4 regions of the Micromonospora sp. URMC 107 genome follow, and region 1 is predicted to be linked to each of the others. Evidence: riboswitches for the same ligand, from Rfam matches in the RefSeq annotation. Region 1 holds a riboswitch; each other region holds the start of a gene.

Evidence for each region. Region 1 has a riboswitch for cyclic di-AMP ahead of ACSNN9_RS13090 (NlpC/P60 family protein). Riboswitches for the same ligand answer to the same signal wherever they lie in the genome.
Region 2: linked by a shared signal. The riboswitch ahead of ACSNN9_RS08390 (coiled-coil domain-containing protein) and the one ahead of ACSNN9_RS13090 (NlpC/P60 family protein) in region 1 are both predicted to bind cyclic di-AMP.
Region 3: linked by a shared signal. The riboswitch ahead of ACSNN9_RS22380 (C39 family peptidase) and the one ahead of ACSNN9_RS13090 (NlpC/P60 family protein) in region 1 are both predicted to bind cyclic di-AMP.
Region 4: linked by a shared signal. The riboswitch ahead of ACSNN9_RS05365 (coiled-coil domain-containing protein) and the one ahead of ACSNN9_RS13090 (NlpC/P60 family protein) in region 1 are both predicted to bind cyclic di-AMP.

Annotation. Positions count from the first base shown of each region.
Region 1 covers NZ_JBPQTK010000045.1:8,844-13,049, reverse strand. Annotated here, with positions in the region: gene ACSNN9_RS13100 (pyridoxamine 5'-phosphate oxidase family protein) at 105-656, opposite strand; gene dcd (dCTP deaminase) at 735-1,313, shown strand; gene ACSNN9_RS13090 (NlpC/P60 family protein) at 1,386-2,426, opposite strand; cyclic di-AMP (ydaO/yuaA leader) riboswitch at 2,439-2,573, opposite strand; gene ACSNN9_RS13085 (N-acetylmuramoyl-L-alanine amidase) at 2,811-4,206, shown strand, end outside.
Region 2 covers NZ_JBPQTK010000024.1:3,829-8,034, forward strand. Annotated here, with positions in the region: gene ACSNN9_RS08380 (1-phosphofructokinase family hexose kinase) at 1-756, opposite strand, end outside; gene ACSNN9_RS08385 (SRPBCC family protein) at 935-1,402, shown strand; gene ACSNN9_RS08390 (coiled-coil domain-containing protein) at 1,481-2,572, opposite strand; cyclic di-AMP (ydaO/yuaA leader) riboswitch at 2,586-2,717, opposite strand; gene ACSNN9_RS08395 (cation diffusion facilitator family transporter) at 2,871-3,788, opposite strand; gene ACSNN9_RS08400 (HelD family protein) at 3,865-4,206, opposite strand, start outside.
Region 3 covers NZ_JBPQTK010000116.1:96-4,301, forward strand. Annotated here, with positions in the region: gene ACSNN9_RS22375 (hypothetical protein) at 68-835, shown strand; cyclic di-AMP (ydaO/yuaA leader) riboswitch at 1,143-1,283, shown strand; gene ACSNN9_RS22380 (C39 family peptidase) at 1,512-2,357, shown strand; gene ACSNN9_RS22385 (alpha/beta fold hydrolase) at 2,463-3,206, shown strand; gene ACSNN9_RS22390 (CDP-glycerol glycerophosphotransferase family protein) at 3,313-4,206, opposite strand, start outside.
Region 4 covers NZ_JBPQTK010000014.1:28,485-32,690, reverse strand. Annotated here, with positions in the region: gene ACSNN9_RS05370 (carbonic anhydrase) at 1-128, shown strand, start outside; gene ACSNN9_RS05365 (coiled-coil domain-containing protein) at 418-1,434, opposite strand; cyclic di-AMP (ydaO/yuaA leader) riboswitch at 1,438-1,569, opposite strand; gene ACSNN9_RS05360 (YibE/F family protein) at 1,736-3,088, opposite strand; gene ACSNN9_RS05355 (metal-sensitive transcriptional regulator) at 3,686-3,988, opposite strand; gene ACSNN9_RS05350 (heavy-metal-associated domain-containing protein) at 4,139-4,206, shown strand, end outside.

The sequences.
Region 1 (4,206 bases):
GCCGGCACCGGCGTCTGTGCGTGCCGGGTGGGCGCGCCCACGGGCGGGCGGTGGGCACGGTGTGGTGCCCCGGACGGGGACGGCCCGGGGCGCCACACCGTGGCTCAGGCGGCCGGGCGGGCGGCGTGGCCGCCGACACTCCCCGACCGGGTCTCGGGCACCACGGCGGTGCCGGCGGCGGCCGCGTGGGGATCGAGCCACACCTGGACGGCGGGCCGGGCGTGCCCCTCGCCGGCGCCGCCCGCCATGCCGGACTCGCGGCGGGCCAGCATCGCCACGTCGACGGTGAACTCGAAGACCCGCCAGTCGACCTGCGGCGCGGCCCGGTGGCTGCGGGCCAGCCGGGCGACCCGGGCCGGGTCGGTCACCGGCCGGGCGTGGCCGGCGACGTAGGCCTCGTCGTCGCTCTCCTCCGGCGGGAAGGAGTGCAGCGCGTAGCGACCGTCGCGCTCCAGGTCGCGCCGCTTGGGCGAGTCGACGACGAAGCAGAAGAGCCCCTCGTCGGTGATCACCGGGGAGACCGGGTGCACCCGGGGACCGCCGTCGGCGCGGACGGTGGCCAGGTAGCCGAAGCCCGGCCCGTACTGCTGCATGAGAAGGCGGATCCCGTCGGCGAGGCGGGGCTCGTCGGCGGCGAATTCGGACCAGGAAGCCATGCCGGCATTCTATCGAACAAACGTACGAAGACGCACTCCGACACGCAGGTCACGCGCGTCGCTCGCTAAGGTGTGCGGATGCTGCTCTCCGACCGCGACCTGGCCTCCGAGATCGAGGCGGGGACGCTCGCGCTGGAGCCGTTCGAGCCCGCGCTGGTGCAACCGTCCAGCATCGACGTACGCCTCGACAATCTCTTCCGGGTCTTCAACAACCACCTCTACACCCACATCGACCCCGCGCAGCAGCAGGACGACCTCACGTCGAAGGTCGAGGTGCCGGAGGGCGAGCCGTACGTGCTGCATCCGGGCGAGTTCGTGCTCGCCTCGACGCTGGAGGTCATCTCGCTCGGCGACCAGCTCGCCGGCCGCCTGGAGGGCAAGTCGAGCCTGGGCCGGCTGGGCCTGCTCACCCACTCCACGGCGGGCTTCATCGACCCGGGCTTCTCCGGCCACGTGACCCTGGAGCTGTCGAACGTGGCCAACCTGCCGATCACCCTCTGGCCGGGCATGAAGATCGGCCAGCTCTGCATCTTCCGGCTCTCGTCGCCGGCGCAGCACCCGTACGGCTCGGCCGTCTACGGCTCGCGCTACCAGGGCCAGCGCGGGCCGACCCCGAGCCGCTCCTGGCAGCACTGGCGCACCTGGCCGACCCGCTGACCCGGGCGTCGGCCGTCGGGAGGGGCCCCTTCCCGTGCCGCACGCGCCAGGAACGGGACCCCTCCCCGCACGTCAGCCGGGCCGGCCGTAACTGTGGATCGGGCCGTCGTCGACCTTCTTCATCCTGATCGGCACCCCGGCGCGGGAGGCGTGCACCACCCAGCCCCCGCCGACGTACATGCCGACGTGGTGCAGGTCGCTGTAGTAGAAGACGAGGTCACCCGGGCGCAGCTCGCCCCGGCTGACGGTCACGGTGGCCCGGCGCTGCTGGGCGGCGTTGTGCGGCAGCGAGACCCCGGCCTTCGCCCAGGCGGCGAGCATCAGCCCGGAGCAGTCGTACGAGTTCGGCCCCTCGGCGCCCCAGACGTAGGGCTTGCCGATCTGGGCGCAGGCGAACTTCACGGCGGTGCCGGCCGCGCCGCCGGGGTAGCCGGCCGGGCAGGGGGCGGGGCGCAGCGGCCCGCCGCCGCCGTTGCCGTAGACCCGCAGCCGCAGCTTCTGCAACCGGTCGATCTCGGCGTTGATCTGCTTCTTCTTCGCCGCGAGCTGGGCCTCGGTGCGGCTGAGCTGGACGACCATCTCGTCCAGCGGCGCCTTCTTCCCGGCCAGCCGGTCGCGCAGCTCGGCGACCTGCCGCACGTCCTGCTGCTGGTGCTGGGCGAACCGGTCGAGCAGTTCGAGCTGCCCGAGCATCTCGCTGGGCGAGCGGCTGCCGAGCAGGGCGTTGACGGCGGAGACGTTCTCGCCCTTGTAGGCGCGGGCGGCCAGCGCGGCCACCTTCTCCATCGCCTGGTCGACCTGCCTTTCCAGCGGCCTGATCTGCGCGGCGAGCGCGTCGGCCTGCTTCCGCTTGGCTGCCAGGTCCTGTCGGGTGGCGTTGTGCCGTTCGATGATCGGTTCGAGCTTGTTCCAGTCTTCGTCGATCTGCCGCTCGATCTCGGCGACCGTCGGTTCGGCGTGAGCGGCCGTGGCGCCGCCGGTCAGGACGACGGCGAACGCGGCCAGGGCGGCGAGGGCGGTGGTGCAGCGGTACCAGCGTGGGCGCGGCGCAGCCGTCGCGGGGTCGGCGAGGGCCGACCGGGTCGACGGTGGCCGCGGGGCATGGTGTGCCACCGGGCTCCGTACTCCTTCTTCCGTACCGCCTACCGGGTTAGCTGACGGGTTCGGGCGGGAAGGGGCGCCCTACCGCAGGGACTGCGGATTCACCCCGGGGAACGTGGGTCCCCGGCTCGCTCGGGAGCGACTCGGCGGTGTCGGACCGTCACCGCCCTGGTTGGACGGATTGTCACCGGCCGACGAAGGACCAGAGTAGAGACGACCGTTATCGATCCGCAACCCTTCGGGCGGTGACACTCCGTACTCATCCGGACGGGCGGATCCGCAACCCGGACGACGAAAGTTTCCTTCCTTTTGAAGTGTCGGGCGGAAAGGTATTGACCCGAGGCGGCGGACGGGGCGAAGGTGGCCCCATCTTTGCCCGTCCGAACTGGGGGTCTGATGCACCTGTCAGCGACATCAAGGAGCAGACGCGTCCTGCTGGCCGCGGCCGTGGCCGCCGCCCTGGCGGCGACGCCGCTCACCGCCGCCGGATCCGCCGCCGCGTCGCCGGCGACCGACCGGCAGCAGCAGTACGCCGCCGCGGCGGCCGAGTACGGCGTGCCCGAGAGCGTCCTGCTCGGGGTTTCCTACCTGCAGTCCCGCTGGGACACCAACGCCGGCACGCCGAGCACCAGCGGCGGCTACGGACCCATGCACCTCACCGACGCCGAGCACGTCGCCGCCATCTCCGGCGGCACCCACCACGACGAGGGCACCGAGGACCCGCGCGGCGACGACTCCCGCCGGTCCCTGGCCGAGGCCCACGAGCCGCCGGACACCGCGCCGCCCGCCGAGGCCGCGCTCCGGACGCTCGACGCCGCCGCGGAGCTGACCGGCGCCAGCGAGGAGGCGCTGCGGACGGACGTCACGGCGAACATCCGGGGCGGCGCGGCGCTGCTGGCCGCGTACCAGAAGGAGATCGGCGCCCCGGTCGGCACCGGCACCGACCCGGCGGCCTGGTACGGCGCGGTGGCCCGGTACTCCGGCGCGGACAGCGCCGACGCCGCGGCGGCCTTCGCCAACGAGGTGTACGCCACCATCGCCGCGGGCGACAGCCGGCTGACCGACGACGGGCAGCGGGTCACGCTGGCCGGCGTCGCGGTCCAGCCGGACCGCTCCTGGCTGGACCGGCTGAACCTGCGCAAGCTCGCGCGGCCCGACGGGCTGGAGTGCCCGAGCGACATCTCCTGCGAGTGGATCCCGGCGCCGTACCAGAACTACGGCCCGACGATCGAGGACTACGGCAACCACGACCTCGCCGACCGGCCCGCGCAGCAGAAGATCGAATACATCGTCATCCACGACACCGAGGGCTACTTCGGGCCGAGCGTCAACCTGGTCAAGGACCCGAAGCGGGTGGGCTGGCACTACACCCTGCGCTCGGTGGACGGCCACATCGCCCAGCACATCAAGACCAAGAACGTGGGCTGGCACGCCGGCAACTGGTACGTGAACTCCAAGTCCATCGGCCTGGAGCACGAGGGCTTCGCCGGGCACGGCACCTGGTACACCGAGGCGATGTACCGCACCTCCGCCAAGCTGGTCCGCCACCTGGCGCGGCAGTACAACATCCCGCTGGACCGGCAGCACATCATCGGGCACGACAACATCCCCGGCACCGTCGCCTCGACCGTGCGCGGCATGCACTGGGACCCGGGCCCGTACTGGAACTGGTCGCACTACTTCGACCTGCTCAAGGCGCCGTTCAAGTCGACCGGCACGCACCACACGGGCCTGGTCACCATCGACCCGGACTTCGCCACCAACCAGCCGCAGTTCACCGGCTGCAACCGGC
Region 2 (4,206 bases), on a different contig from region 1:
CGTCATCGAGTCGCCCGCCCCGCGCGGGTCGGCCGCCTCCAGCCGGGGCATCTCCACCTCGAAGACCTCGCCGTCGACCAGAGCGAGGGCGGGCTTGTCGGCCCGGCTCACCACCACGTTCTCGGCGCCGCCGGCGTGCAGGTCGTACAGGGCCCGGGTGAGCTGCTCCTCGTCCTCGCCGTCGGCGCGGCCGTCGGCGATCAGCTCCTCGTGGCTGACCTTGAGGAAGAAGACGCCGCTCTGGAGCACGGCGTCGAGGTGCTCGCCGCAGAGGTCGACCACCACCCGGCTGCCGTTGGCCCCGAGGTCGGCGGCGAACCGCCGGTAGAGGTCGGCCGGGACCAGCGACGGCTCGTTCGGCCCGCTCAGCACGCTGACCGTGGCGCGCAGCCCCTCGCCGAGCGCCAGGTTGTAGAGCTCGTCCAGCTCGTGCCGGCTGAGCGGCTGGCCGGGCACGTCGACGATCTCCTCCCGGGAGCCCTCCCGCCGATCGTGCACGTACCCGCCGCTGCCGGAGTCGCGGAGCACCACCTTCAGGTTGACCCCCTCGCTGACCAGCAGCGGCTCCAGCACCTGGCCGATCTCGCCACCGAGGGCGGTGCAGAGCACCACGTCGACCCCGAGCGACATGACCATCCGGGCCTGCCAGACGCCCTGCCCGCCGGGGTGCAGGTGCAGCTCCGGCGCGTCGCTGGGCTGGTCGACGGTCACCGTCAGCCGGGGCGTGGGCGCGAAGACCATCACGTGCCCGCTCATCCGTCGTACCCGTTCATGCGCCCACCCTCCACCGATCGACACGTGACGTGACCATCCATCAGCCGACCGTAGTGGGATTCGGGCCCGGGCGTCCGGACTCCGGGTGGGATCGGCGCGGCGTTGCCAGCGCGCCCGGCATGCGCGACGATCGGGCGACCATCGACGGCGGGGAGACGGCGTGCTCAGGCGGGATTCCTTCAGCTACACCGTCCAGGCGCGCTGCTCCCTCGCGGAGGCCGCGGCGCTGCTCGCCGATCCCCGCCGGCAGGAGGAGCTGCACCCGCTCATCGTCCGGGTCCGTCGGGTGCCGCCCCGCCCCGGCGCGCGCGCCAGCTACGACATCACCGATCGACTCGCCGCCGGGCCGGTGCGCCTGCCGATCACCTACCGGGCCGACGTCCTCGTCCACGATCCCGACGAGATCGTCACCGTGGCGCGGCAGTGGCCCGCCACCACGGTGCGCAACCACACCCGGCTGCGGGTGGAGCCCGACGACGTGGTCCGCATCGACGTGGAGATCACCCTCTCCGCGCCCGCGCCGCTCTTCGGCTACGCGTTCCGCCAGGCCCGCGCAGCCCACCTCGGGCTGGCCGCCCGCCTCGCCGTGGCCCTCGACACGCGCCCGCCCGGGCCGCCGGCCGACTGACCAACGGGACGACCGGAGTCGGCGGGCGCCCGCGCCCCCGGTGACCCGCCGACGGGCGGGGCACCGGGGCGCGGGCCGTCAGTAGACCGACAGGTGCACGTGGTTGGTGTGGTCGCTGGACGGGTCGCCGTTGGCCCCGCTGTACGACTTCCATCCGCTGCTCGGCAGCCAGATCTGCCTGTACCAGATCACGTAGAGCACGGCGAGCCGGTCGGCGTTGCGCACGTAGAACGCCGCCAGGTTGTTGCCGTACGTCCGGTCGCCACCGGTGGCGTCGCCGCCGAAGCCGCCCTTCTGGGCCGCGAAGTCGCAGGCCCGGCCCTTCGGGTGCTCGCCCGAGCCGCCGGGACGGTAGCAGGAGACGTAGCGGGTGAAGCCCGCCGCCTTGGCCTGGTTGAGCGCGTGCAGGGTGCGCGGGGTGATGCAGCCGTTGGCGGGGGTGGGGTCGTTGACGCTGCACGACTCACGCGGCCAGGAGCCGTCGGAGTTGCGCGGCGCCGCCTTCGCCGTCTTGTTCGAGGTGCCGCCCGGCGAGGCGCCCCCGCCCGCGGACTGTCGCTGTCGCTGTTCCTGTTGCTGCTTCCGGTTGGCGACCGTCAGCGCCCGTTCGGCCTGCTCCTTGCGCTTGGCCATCACGGTGACCTGCTTGCGCTGCTCCCGGATCTCGCCGTCCAGGGCGAGCTTGGTGCGGGTGGCCTCGTCCCGGGTCTCCTGGAGTTCGCGCAGGGCCCGGTCCTCCTTGGCGGCGACCGCGTCGAGGGCGGCGGCGCGGTCCATGAAGCCGTCCGGTGAGCCGCTGTTGAGCAGGGCGGACGCCACGCTGAGCCGGCCGGTGCGGTAGGCGGCCCCCGCGATCTCGCCGACGTTGGCGGTGCGCGCGGTCAGCTCGACCTCGGTGGTCTTGAGCTGCGCGGTGAGCTGCTGCTGCCGCTTGGTCGACGTCTCCAGGGCGCGCTTGGCGTCGAGGTAGCCCTTGCTGGCCGCCTCCAGCTGGTCCCGCAGGGCGGGGGTGCCGCCCTCCTGGTCCTGGCCGGGAGCCGCGGCGAGCAGGCCGGCGCGGGTGGTGGCCGCCGCCGGGGCGGCGGTGACCGGGGCCACCGCGGCGCCCAGGGCGAGCATCGTGGCGATCAGGGCCGCCGTTCGGGCGGCACGTCGTCGTACAGGTGCCATCACGGGCATACACGTGTCCTTCCGTCAGCCGCCGACCGGGTTAGCTGACGGGTTCGGGACGGAAGATCCCTACCGCTGACGCGGATGCACCCCACGAACATGGTTCCCCGGTTCGCCCCGCCGGGCGATTAGGCGGCGACCACCGCCGGCACCGGTGGGTGCCGCCTGGCGGAGGCCGAAGCCGAGCCTACCGGTGCCGGTGTGACTGGTGCAGCGCAGGTGACGGACGGTGTGCGTCCACTAACAGTCAAATCCGGCATAAGGCAACAATACTATCCCAGAATTAAGGTTGTCCTCATTACCACTCCACCGCCCCGCAGGCCCCGGGCGACGCTCCCGGCTCGATCTGCAACGTGGCGTGTTCGATCTGGAAGTCGTCGTGCAGCGCGGCCCGGGCGGCGGCCAGCACCGCGCCCACCTCCGCGCCGGGCGCCATCGTCAGGTGCGCCGAGGCCACCTCCATCCCGGAGGTCAGCGTCCAGACGTGCAGGTCGTGCACCTCGGCGACGCCCGGCACGGCGGCCAGCCGGTCGTGCACCGCGGTGACCTGGAGGTGTTCCGGCGCGGCCTGTACGAGGATGCGCAGCGCGGCCCGACCGAGCCGCCAGGTGCGGGGCAGGATGAACAGCCCGATCGCGACGGCCACCAACGGGTCGGCCCACCACCAGCCGGTGGTGGCGATCAGCAGCGCCGCCCCGATCACGCCCAGTGACCCCAGTAGGTCGCCGAGCACCTCCAGGTAGGCGCCGTGCACATTGATGCTCTCCTTCGCGCCGGAGCGCAGCAGCGCGAAGGCGCCGACGTTGGCGAGCAGGCCGAACACGGCGACCACCAGCATCGGGCCCGCCAGCACCTCGGGCGGGTCGCCGAAGCGGCGCACCGCCTCGACCACGACGTAGACCGCGACGCCGGAGAGCAGCACGGCGTTGGCCAGCGCGGCCAGCACCTCCAGCCGGTAGAGGCCGAAGGTGCGCTGCGGATCGGCGCCCGCCCGCCGGGTGGCGGCGATCGCCGCGAGCGCCATGCCGATGCCGAGCACGTCGGTGAACATGTGCCCGGCGTCGCTCAGCAGGGCCAGGGAGCCCGTGCGGAAGGCGGCCACCGCCTCCACCACCATCAGGCCGGCGAGCAGCCCGAACGCCGCCCAGAGCCGGCCCCGGTGGCGGTGTGCGGCATTCGCCACCGACCCGTGATGGTGGTCATGACCTGCGCCCACGCGCCCACCCTCCGTCAGGCGTCCGGATTCGCGTCCAATCTATGTTCACATCGCTATGTATGCAAGTAACGTGGCCTCAGCCGGTCGGGTCGACGGTGGTCAGACGCTGGGTGGCCCGGGACAGCGCGACGTAGAGCGTCCGCACCCCCGAACCCGGGTCGGCCCGGATCTCACCAGGGGCGACGAGGACGACCCCGTCGTACTCCATGCCCTTGGCCTCCAGGCTGGTCACCACCTGCAGGCGCGGCGCGGCCAGCCCGCCCAGCCAGCCGACCACCTCGTCGCGGCGGGGCACCGGCGTGATCACGCCGACCGTGCCCTCGACCTCGGCGAGCAGCGCGCGGGCCGCCGCCACGACGGCGCTCTCCAGCTCCGCCGGGGGCACCGCCAGTTCGACCGGGTCGACGCCGGTGGAGCG
Region 3 (4,206 bases), on a different contig from region 1:
TCACCACGCCGGTCGCCCGGGGCGGCGCGTACGCCCCGCCGCCGCACTCGTCCGTGAGGTGCCGACCATGGAGACCGTCCTCTACCAGTTCCTGATCGAGGTGCCGCAGGCCGCCGTCATCTGGTCGGTCCTGCTCCTGCTGGCCCTGACCGTGCTCGCCGTGCTGGTCGCCCGCCCCGAGTGGGCCCGTCCCGTCGACGCTCCGGTAGCGCCGCCGGCCGACGATCCCGCGACGGAGGTGGCCGACGCGGCCGACCTGCGCCGCTACGCCGAGGAGGTGGCGGTCGCGGCGGCCCGGGCCGCCCGGACCGCCCGGCGGCGACGGGCCGACTGGCTCGCCGCGCAGGAGGAGGCCGACCGGGCCTGGCAGGCGTACGACGAGGCGGAGACGGCCGCCCGCCGGTTGACCGCAGCCGCCCTCCTGCCCGCCCCGCACACCCCACGCACGCCCGCCGAGTACGCCGCCCGGGAGCGCTGGCTGCACCACGCCGCGATGGCCGCCCACTGGCGTGGGGACCTCTCCGCCCGTCAACTCAGCGACGTGTTCGCCCGCCGGGCGGGCTGGGATCCCCGGCGGCACCCGGCCGAGCAGGAGATCGTGCTGGCCCGCGCGGTACGCGACGCGAAGCGCGCTCGCCACCGCGCCGCCGCCGAACGGGAACGGGCCGCGTGGCGCGACGCCGACCTGGCCGCCGAGGCGGCGCGGGCGCTGGCCGTGGAGGCGTACGCCGCGGCGGCCCGGCTCCGCCCGGGCCGGCTCCCCGCGCCGCGGGCGGCGTCCGCCGCGCCCCGGCCCGTGCCCGCGGCGCGCTGGCGGCCCGCCCGGGTGGGCTGACCGCACGCCGTCCCCGCGACGTCGAGGAATCCTTCGGTGACGCCGGTCACCATGCCGGCGAACCGGTCAACCGGCGCGGCGCGGTCGATTCCCGCCGGGCTTTCGACGCCGATGTCCGCCACTCGTCCCGTTGTCACCCTAAGGTGCGCTCAGAAACGGTCGTCCCATTGAGTCGCGTCAGTGGCGAAGTGCCCGCAAAAATTGCCGCTAGATCAAGGTTTAACCAGGTGGGACGGGGTTGGCAGGGCCTGGGCCGGCCAGTAGTGTCGGCGCGTCCGGTGCGGTACCCGATCGCCAGAGGCGACGCCGCGCCGACCCGCCTAATCGTGAACGACGAACCGGGGACCCAGTGCTTGTTGGGGTGAATCCGTGGGCCTTGGGCCCGTGGTAGGGCGTTCTTCCCGCCCGAATCCGTCAGCTAACCCGGTCGGCGGTGTCGGAAGGAGTTCCATCCCCATGCCACACCCGTCCACCCCTCGGTTGTTCCGCCGTCTCCACGGCGCCGCGGTGCCTGTGCTCGTCCGTCCGCCGGTAACGAGCTGACCCACCGGTCACCGTCCGTCGCCCGGCATCCCGGGCGCATCCCCTGAGTGGTCCACGACCCGCCCGGACGTCCGTCCGCGCGGCGGTCCGCCCTGCCCTCGGCGCGGACCGACGACCGCTCACCCCCGAGCCCGTGGAGGAAACCGTGAAGCACCACCTCAAGCGACAGCTGCGTCGCCTCACGTCCGAGCGTCCGTACCAGCTGGCCGCCGCGTCCGCTGCGGCGCTCGTGCTGGCGTCGGGCTCCGGCGCGCTGCTGGCCGGCACCGACGAGGCCCCCGCCGCCGCGCAGGCCCCGGTGGCCGCGACCGAACTGCGGGACGACACCGCGGCCTCGCGCAGCCAGGCCCGGGTCGCGACCGCCCCGTCCAGCGTCGCCCCGGCCCCGTCCAGCGCCGCCCCCTCGGCCAGCGCCACCAGCGCCGCCCCGGACCCGGACGTGACCCGCAAGCCGGCCCCGCCGAAGCCCCCGGCCGACAAGACCCTGGACTACGACTACCAGGCCCAGACGACCTTCTACAACTGCGGTCCGGCGGCCGTCCGGCACGCCCTCAGCGCCGCCGGCATCGCGCGCAGCCAGGACGCCCTCGGCGCCCAGCTGGGCACCGACCAGATGGGCACCGACTCGGCCCAGGACACCACCCGCGTGTTGAACGCGACGGTCAAGGGCGACCCGTACCGTACCCGGATGATCCCGGGCGGCGCCGCCACCCCGGCCCAGATGGACCGGCTCCAGGCCGACGTGGTCGCGGCCATCGGCGACGGGCGGGGCGTCGTGGTGAACGTCGCCGGCAGCGCCACGGACACCGAAGGCGGCTGGCACTCCTTCCCCGGCGGCCACTACATCGCCGTCGTGGGCTACCAGGACGAGGGGCGGCTGGTGAAGATCGCCGACTCGGCGAACCCGGCGACCGCGTCGTACTGGATGAGCACCATCGCCCTGGCGAACTGGGCGGCCACCCGCGGCTACTCCGCCTGAGCGACAGCGCCGGGCGTCGGCTCCCCGTCCCGGGGGTCGGCGCCCGTTGTCGTGTCCGGGTCAGGGCCCTCGCCCGCGGCGTCCCGTGGTGGCACACTGCGCCCCATGGTCGATGAATCGGGTGACCGGGACGGCCGGCGGGTGCTCCTGCTGCTGCACGGGATGGGCGCCACCGGCGAGGTGTGGCTGCCCTGGGCGCCGCTGCTGGAGCGTCGCTGGGCGGGGCGGTGGCTGGCGCCGGACCTCGCCGGCCACGGCTGGTCGCCGCCGCTGCCGGCGTACTCCTTCCCGGGGCTGGCCGCGCGGATCGCCACGGGGCTCGCGGCGGGGGACCGGCTCGTCGTGCTGGGGCACTCCCTCGGCGGGGTGGTCGGCCTGGCGCTGGCCGCCCGGAGCGCCGGGCTGCCGGTCGACGCCGTGATCGGGCTCGGCATCAAGGCCGTCTGGTCGCCGGCGGAGCTGGCGAAGGCGGGGGAGCTGGCCGCCCGCCCGGTGACCTGGTTCGCGAGCCGGGACGAGGCGGCCCGCCGCTACCTGCGGGTGGCCGGCCTGACCGGGCTCTTCGCCCCCGACCATCCCGTCGTGGAGGCCGGGCTGCGGCAGGTCGACGGCCGCTGGCGGCTGGCGATGGACCCGGCCGCGTTCGGCGTGGGCGCGCCGGACCTGCCCGCCCTGCTGGCGGCGACCGACGTGCCGGTGCTGCTGGCCCGCGGCGAGCACGACCCCATGGTCACCGACGCCCAGCTCAAGGAGCTGGGCGTGCCGGTCGCCACCCTGCCCGGTCTCGGCCACAACGCCCACGTGGAGGCCCCCGAGGCGGTCCTGGCCCTCGTCGACCCGTACCGCTGACAGCTGCCCCGCCCCGAGGCGCGGCGTCGAGGATTCCGGGTGCGGACGACCGTCGCGTGCCGCAGCGGCGGGAGCCTGACCCGGAGAGGGGCGCCCGAGCAGGGTGTCAGGCGGTGGGGGAGAGCGCCGCGTCGTCCGGGTCGAGCGGCAGGCCGGTCCCGCCCGCGGCGCGCGGGGCCGGCGGGTTCCAGCCCCCGTCGAGCTGGCGCCGCGCGGCCTCCAGGAACGCCTCGGCGTACGACTCGGCGGGGAAGTCGCCCAGGTAGCGGCTCCGGGTGGCCCACCGGGCCGACGCCAGCGGGTCGGTGTCCAGCAGCGCGGTCAGCACCTCGTCGACGTTGGACATGTCGCGGCGCAGCACGTAGCCCGACGCGGCGAGCGGGAACTGCTCGCAGAACCGGTCGCCGGAGTCCCCCATGTCGGTCACCGCGTACGGCTTGCCGGAGTAGAGGTAGTCGGAGATCACCCCGGACACGTCGGAGATCAGCGCGTCCGAGCGGTTCACGCACTCGGTCAGGGTCAGTTCCCGGCTCGCGGCGGCGCCGAAGACGTGCTGGCGGCCGCTGCGGGCCCGGTCCGCCGCCAGCAGCTCGGCGAGCCGGCCCAGCTGCCGGGCGGAGGCCGGGTTCTGCGAGGTGTACGGGTGGGCCCGCAGGATCACCGTCGCGCCCCGGTCGAGCAGCCGGCGCAGCAGGGTCTCGGCCACCGGCAGGGAGCAGTAGTTGGCGTCCGCGTGGTGCCCGGTCCAGGTCGGCGTGTAGAGCACGGTCGGGTTGCCCCGGCCGTGCGCCGGTTCCGGGCGTACCTCGATCGCCTCGACCTGCGGGCGGCCGACGATGACGAACTTCTCCGCCGGGATGTCCACCCCGGCGCGGGCGTACCGGTCGATGGCGGCCTGGCCGGCGACGAAGATCCGGTCGAAGATCGCCGAGACGGGGTTGGCGCTGGGGGCCTTGTCGCTGTCGCCGTGGTGCAGTTGGACGTGGGTCAGCTGGGTGAA
Region 4 (4,206 bases), on a different contig from region 1:
CCGCCGGTCGCTGCGGGGTGGTCGGCATGTCGTACCGGCTGACCGCCGGCGAGGTGCGGACGGTGGCCGCGGTGCCCGCCCGCGCGGTCGACGCGCCGGAGCCGGCGGCCAGCGCCGCGCTCGCCTGATCCCCCGGCCCTCCGCCGGTCGGCCCTCGGCCCCGCCCGCGGCGCCCTACCGCGCCGCGCTGTGCCCCGTCGTGCGGTGCCCCGTCGTGCGGTGCCCCGTCGTGCGGTGCCCCGGAGTGCCGTGCCCCGCCGTGTCGTGCCCCGGAGTGCCGTGTCGCGGCGCGAGGGCCCGTCTCCCGCCCGTTCCGGCCTGCGGCCTGTCCCGACCCGCCGTTCCCGCGGCCGGTCCCACGCGACGCCACAGGGCCGCCGCGCGTCCGGCGGGGCGGCCCTGTGGGTGGGGTCTCGGCTAGAGCAGTGAGACGTGCACGTGGTCGGTGTGGTTCGACGGGCCGCTGTAGGACTTCCAGCCGGTCGCCGGGAACCAGATCTGCCGGTTCCAGATCACGTAGTAGATGCCGAGCCGGTCGGCGTTACGGACCAGGAAGGCGGTCAGGTTGTTGCCGTACATGTATGTGTCGTCGTTGTGCCAGGGGGAGAAGCCGCTGCGTTGCAGCGACCAGTCGCAGGCCCGGCCCTTCGGGTGCTCGTACGGCCCGCCGGAGCGGTAGCAGCCGACGAACCGGTTGAAGCCGGCCCGCCTGACCTCCTTGTACATGTGCAGGGTGCGCGCGGTGATTCGGCCGGAGGTGGTGGGGTCGTCCTCGGTGGCTGACAGCGGCCGCCAGTCGCCGTCGGCCGTGCGACCCGGCGCCATCCGGGCCACCGGCGAGGTGGCGACCACCTTGCCGTCGGTCAGCCCCCTGCCGCCGACCAGCGCGAGCGCCTTCTCCGCCTCGCGCTTGCCGCGCGCCAGTTCGTTCTTCAGCTTCTGCTGCTCGCGCACCTCGGCGTCGACCGCCAGCTTGGCCTGCTTGGCGCGGTCCCTGATCGCGTTCACCTCGGCCAGCTTCTTGGAGTTGACCAGGTTGATCTCGTCGAGGGCGGCGGCGCGGCGGACGAACGAGTCGGGGCTGGCGGTGTCCAGCAGCATCGACACCGCGCCGATCCGCCCGGTTCGGTAGGACTGGGCGGCGATCTGGCTCACCTGCGGGGCGAGCGCGTCCAGTTCGGCCTGTGCCCGGTCGACTTCCAGGGCCAGTTCGAGTTGGCGCTCCTCCGACTTCTTCAGCTTCGCCTGGGCCTGCACATAGGACCGGTTGCGGGCCTCGATCAGGTCGTCGAGCAGCTTGGGCTCGTCGTCCCCGTGCCCGGAGGGCTTGGGCGGGGTGGGCGCGGCCGCCGCCGGGAGGGGCCCGGCAAAGACCGCCAGGGCGGCGAGCACGGCCACCACGGGCGTCAACCAGCGGCGTAGGGGTGCCGTCACAGTTTTCCCTTCCGTCGACCGCCGACCGGGTTAGCTGACGGGTTCGGGGCGGAAGTGGCCCCTACCGCTGTCGCGGATTCACCCCACGTACCTGGGTCCCCGGCTCGCCTGGCGGCGATTGGGCGGCGGCACCGCAGGCGCCGCTGCGCGCCTTCGGCGGTGACCGGCAGCGAGGTTACCCGAGAGCACTCCCGGGGATCTACGTCCCTAAGCCGACTAAATGCGTTATTTCGTAATGGCGGAGGGTGAGCAGTGACGCGTTTATCAGGTCGGGCGTCCTGATCGGTCACGCTGAGGAGTGTCACCATGCGGTGTCCGTGCTCCTGTCCCGGCCGGGCCATCCGCCGGGAGCGGCGGACGGCGCGTCCGCGGCGCGCGGCCCGCTGAGCGCCTCCAGCGCCTCGGACCGGTCGGCCGCCGGCCGGGGCGTCGGCGCGGGCACGGACGCCGCTCGGTCCGTGGCGTCCCCGCCCCGCCGGCCCGCCGCGGTCACCACGGCCGCCAGCCCGGTGGTCAGCGGCACGGCGGCGATCAGGCCCAGGGTGGCGACCGCGCTGCGGACGATCTCCTGAGCCAGGAACTCGCTGGTGAGGATCTGGGTCACCGCCCGCGAGTCGGCGGTCAGCAGGAGCAGCACCGGCAGCGAGGCGCCGGCGTACGCCAGCACGATGGTGTTCACCGTCGAGGCGATGTGCGCCCGGCCGACCCGGGTCGCCGCCCGGTAGAGCTGGATCCGGGACAGCCCGGGGTTGGCGTGCGCCAGCTCGGTGACCGTGGCGGCCTGGGTGACCGTGACGTCGTCGAGCACGCCGAGGGAACCGATGATGATCCCGGCCAGCAGCAGGCCATGCAGGTCGACGTCGGCCTGGTACATCGACAACGTGGTGGCGTCCTCGCTGCCGAACCCGGTCAGGTGGGTCGCGGCGGTGGCGATCGTGCCGAGGACGCCGGTCAGCACCAGGCTGCCCAGCGTGCCGAGCACGGCGACCGAGGTCTGCGCGGTCACCCCGTGGGTCAGGTAGAGCACCACGAACATGATCAGAGCGGCGCCGACGACCGCGACCAGGAGTGGTGGGTTCCCGGCGCTGATGCCGGGCAGCACGAAGGTCAGCAGGATGGCGAAGCTCGCCGCCAGGCCCGCCAGCGCGGCCAGCCCGCGCCACCGCCCGAAGGCGACGATCGCCGCCGCGAAGAGCGCGACCAGCCAGAGCAGCGGCTTGCCGCGCTGGTGCTCCGCGATGTTGTAGGTGCTGGCCGTGGGATCGGCGGGGTCGGTGAGCTCGACCAGGATGATCTCGTCGCCCACGGCGACGGTCGGCGCGCCGGGTCCGGCCGGCACCGGCGTCTCCACCTGCTGGCCGGCGTCGGGGCCGTCCTCGACCCGCACGGTGACCGTGCCGCAGGGGCCCTGCGCCGCGTCCGGGCTCCCCTCCGGCGTCTCCGGGGCGGGCGGGCAGGGCTCCGTCACCACCCGCGTCACCGTCCCGTGGTGGCGGGGCGGCTCGGTGCCGGCGGCGGGATCGCGCGAGTCCCACGGCCAGAGCACCAGCGCCGCGATCACCGTGGCGACGAAGAGGGGCACCACCGTCGCGACGAGGATCCGCCGCACCCCCGGCGGGGCGGACGGAGCGGGACGGGTGTGGTCGGCGCCCATCGAGTGTCTCCCAACGAGTCCAGGGCGGGGTACGTGCCGGCGGGCCGGTCGGTTCAGCGTCGCCGCGTGGCGGGGGACGGGGGTCGCCTCCGCGTGGCGGTGCGGTCACGTACCGCGGTCGTCGGCCCCGGCCCGGTCGTGAACGGTCACCGCCGCCGCCCGGTGGGGGGCGCGGGACGGGCGGTGCGGAATCCGGAGGGCCATCGGCCGAATGGTAGCCATCCCGGGATGCGGGCGCAGGTGGTGCGGGGTGGTGTCGGGACGCGGACGCCGACGGGCCACCTTCGGCGCCGGCTGTTCCCAGGGCGCGCCGCGCGGTGGACGAGCTCGCCCGGGGCGCGAACGCGGGGGCCAAGGCTCTGGCCGGACAGATCGTCGGCACCCAGCAGGCCGAGACCGACACCATGAGGAAGATCCTCGGCCGGCTCTGACCCGGTCGCCCCGGCGTTCCACCCAGGGGGGGCGCCGGGGCCCCGGCGCCGGGCCGCGACCTCCGAACGGGTCGGGACGGGCGTCCGGTGGCGCGGCGGCTGGTCCGCCGGGAGGGGCCCGGCGGCGGTGTCGCCCGGTCAGCCCCGCCTCATCAGGCGGCCGACGTCAGCCCCGCTTCATCAGGCGGCCGACGGCGGCCATCATCTCGGTGGCCATCTCGTCGGTGCGGCCCTCGGCCGCGCCCTCGTGCATGCAGTGCCGGGCGTGCCCGTCGAGCAGGCCGAGCGCGACCTTGTCCAGGGCGGCCTGGATCGCGGAGATCTGGGTGAGCACGTCGATGCAGTAGCGGTCGTCGTCGACCATCTTCTCGATGCCACGGACCTGCCCCTCGACGCGGCGCAGCCGCGCGAGCAGCTGGTCCTTGGTGGCGGTGTAGCCCCTGGTCGGGGCGGGCGTCGGTGTGGTCATGGGGTCGAGGATACCGTACCCCTCGGGGGTATGGTACGGTCGTTCCTGGCCGGGATACCCCCACCGGGTACCGGTACAACGCACAGGCGCCGGTCTGCCTCCGGCTTACCCCTGGGGGGTATAGGCTGGAGGCGTCGAGAGGAGAGTTCGATGACCACCACGACGTACCAGGTGCAGGGCATGACCTGCGGGCACTGCGCCACCTCCGTCAGCAACGA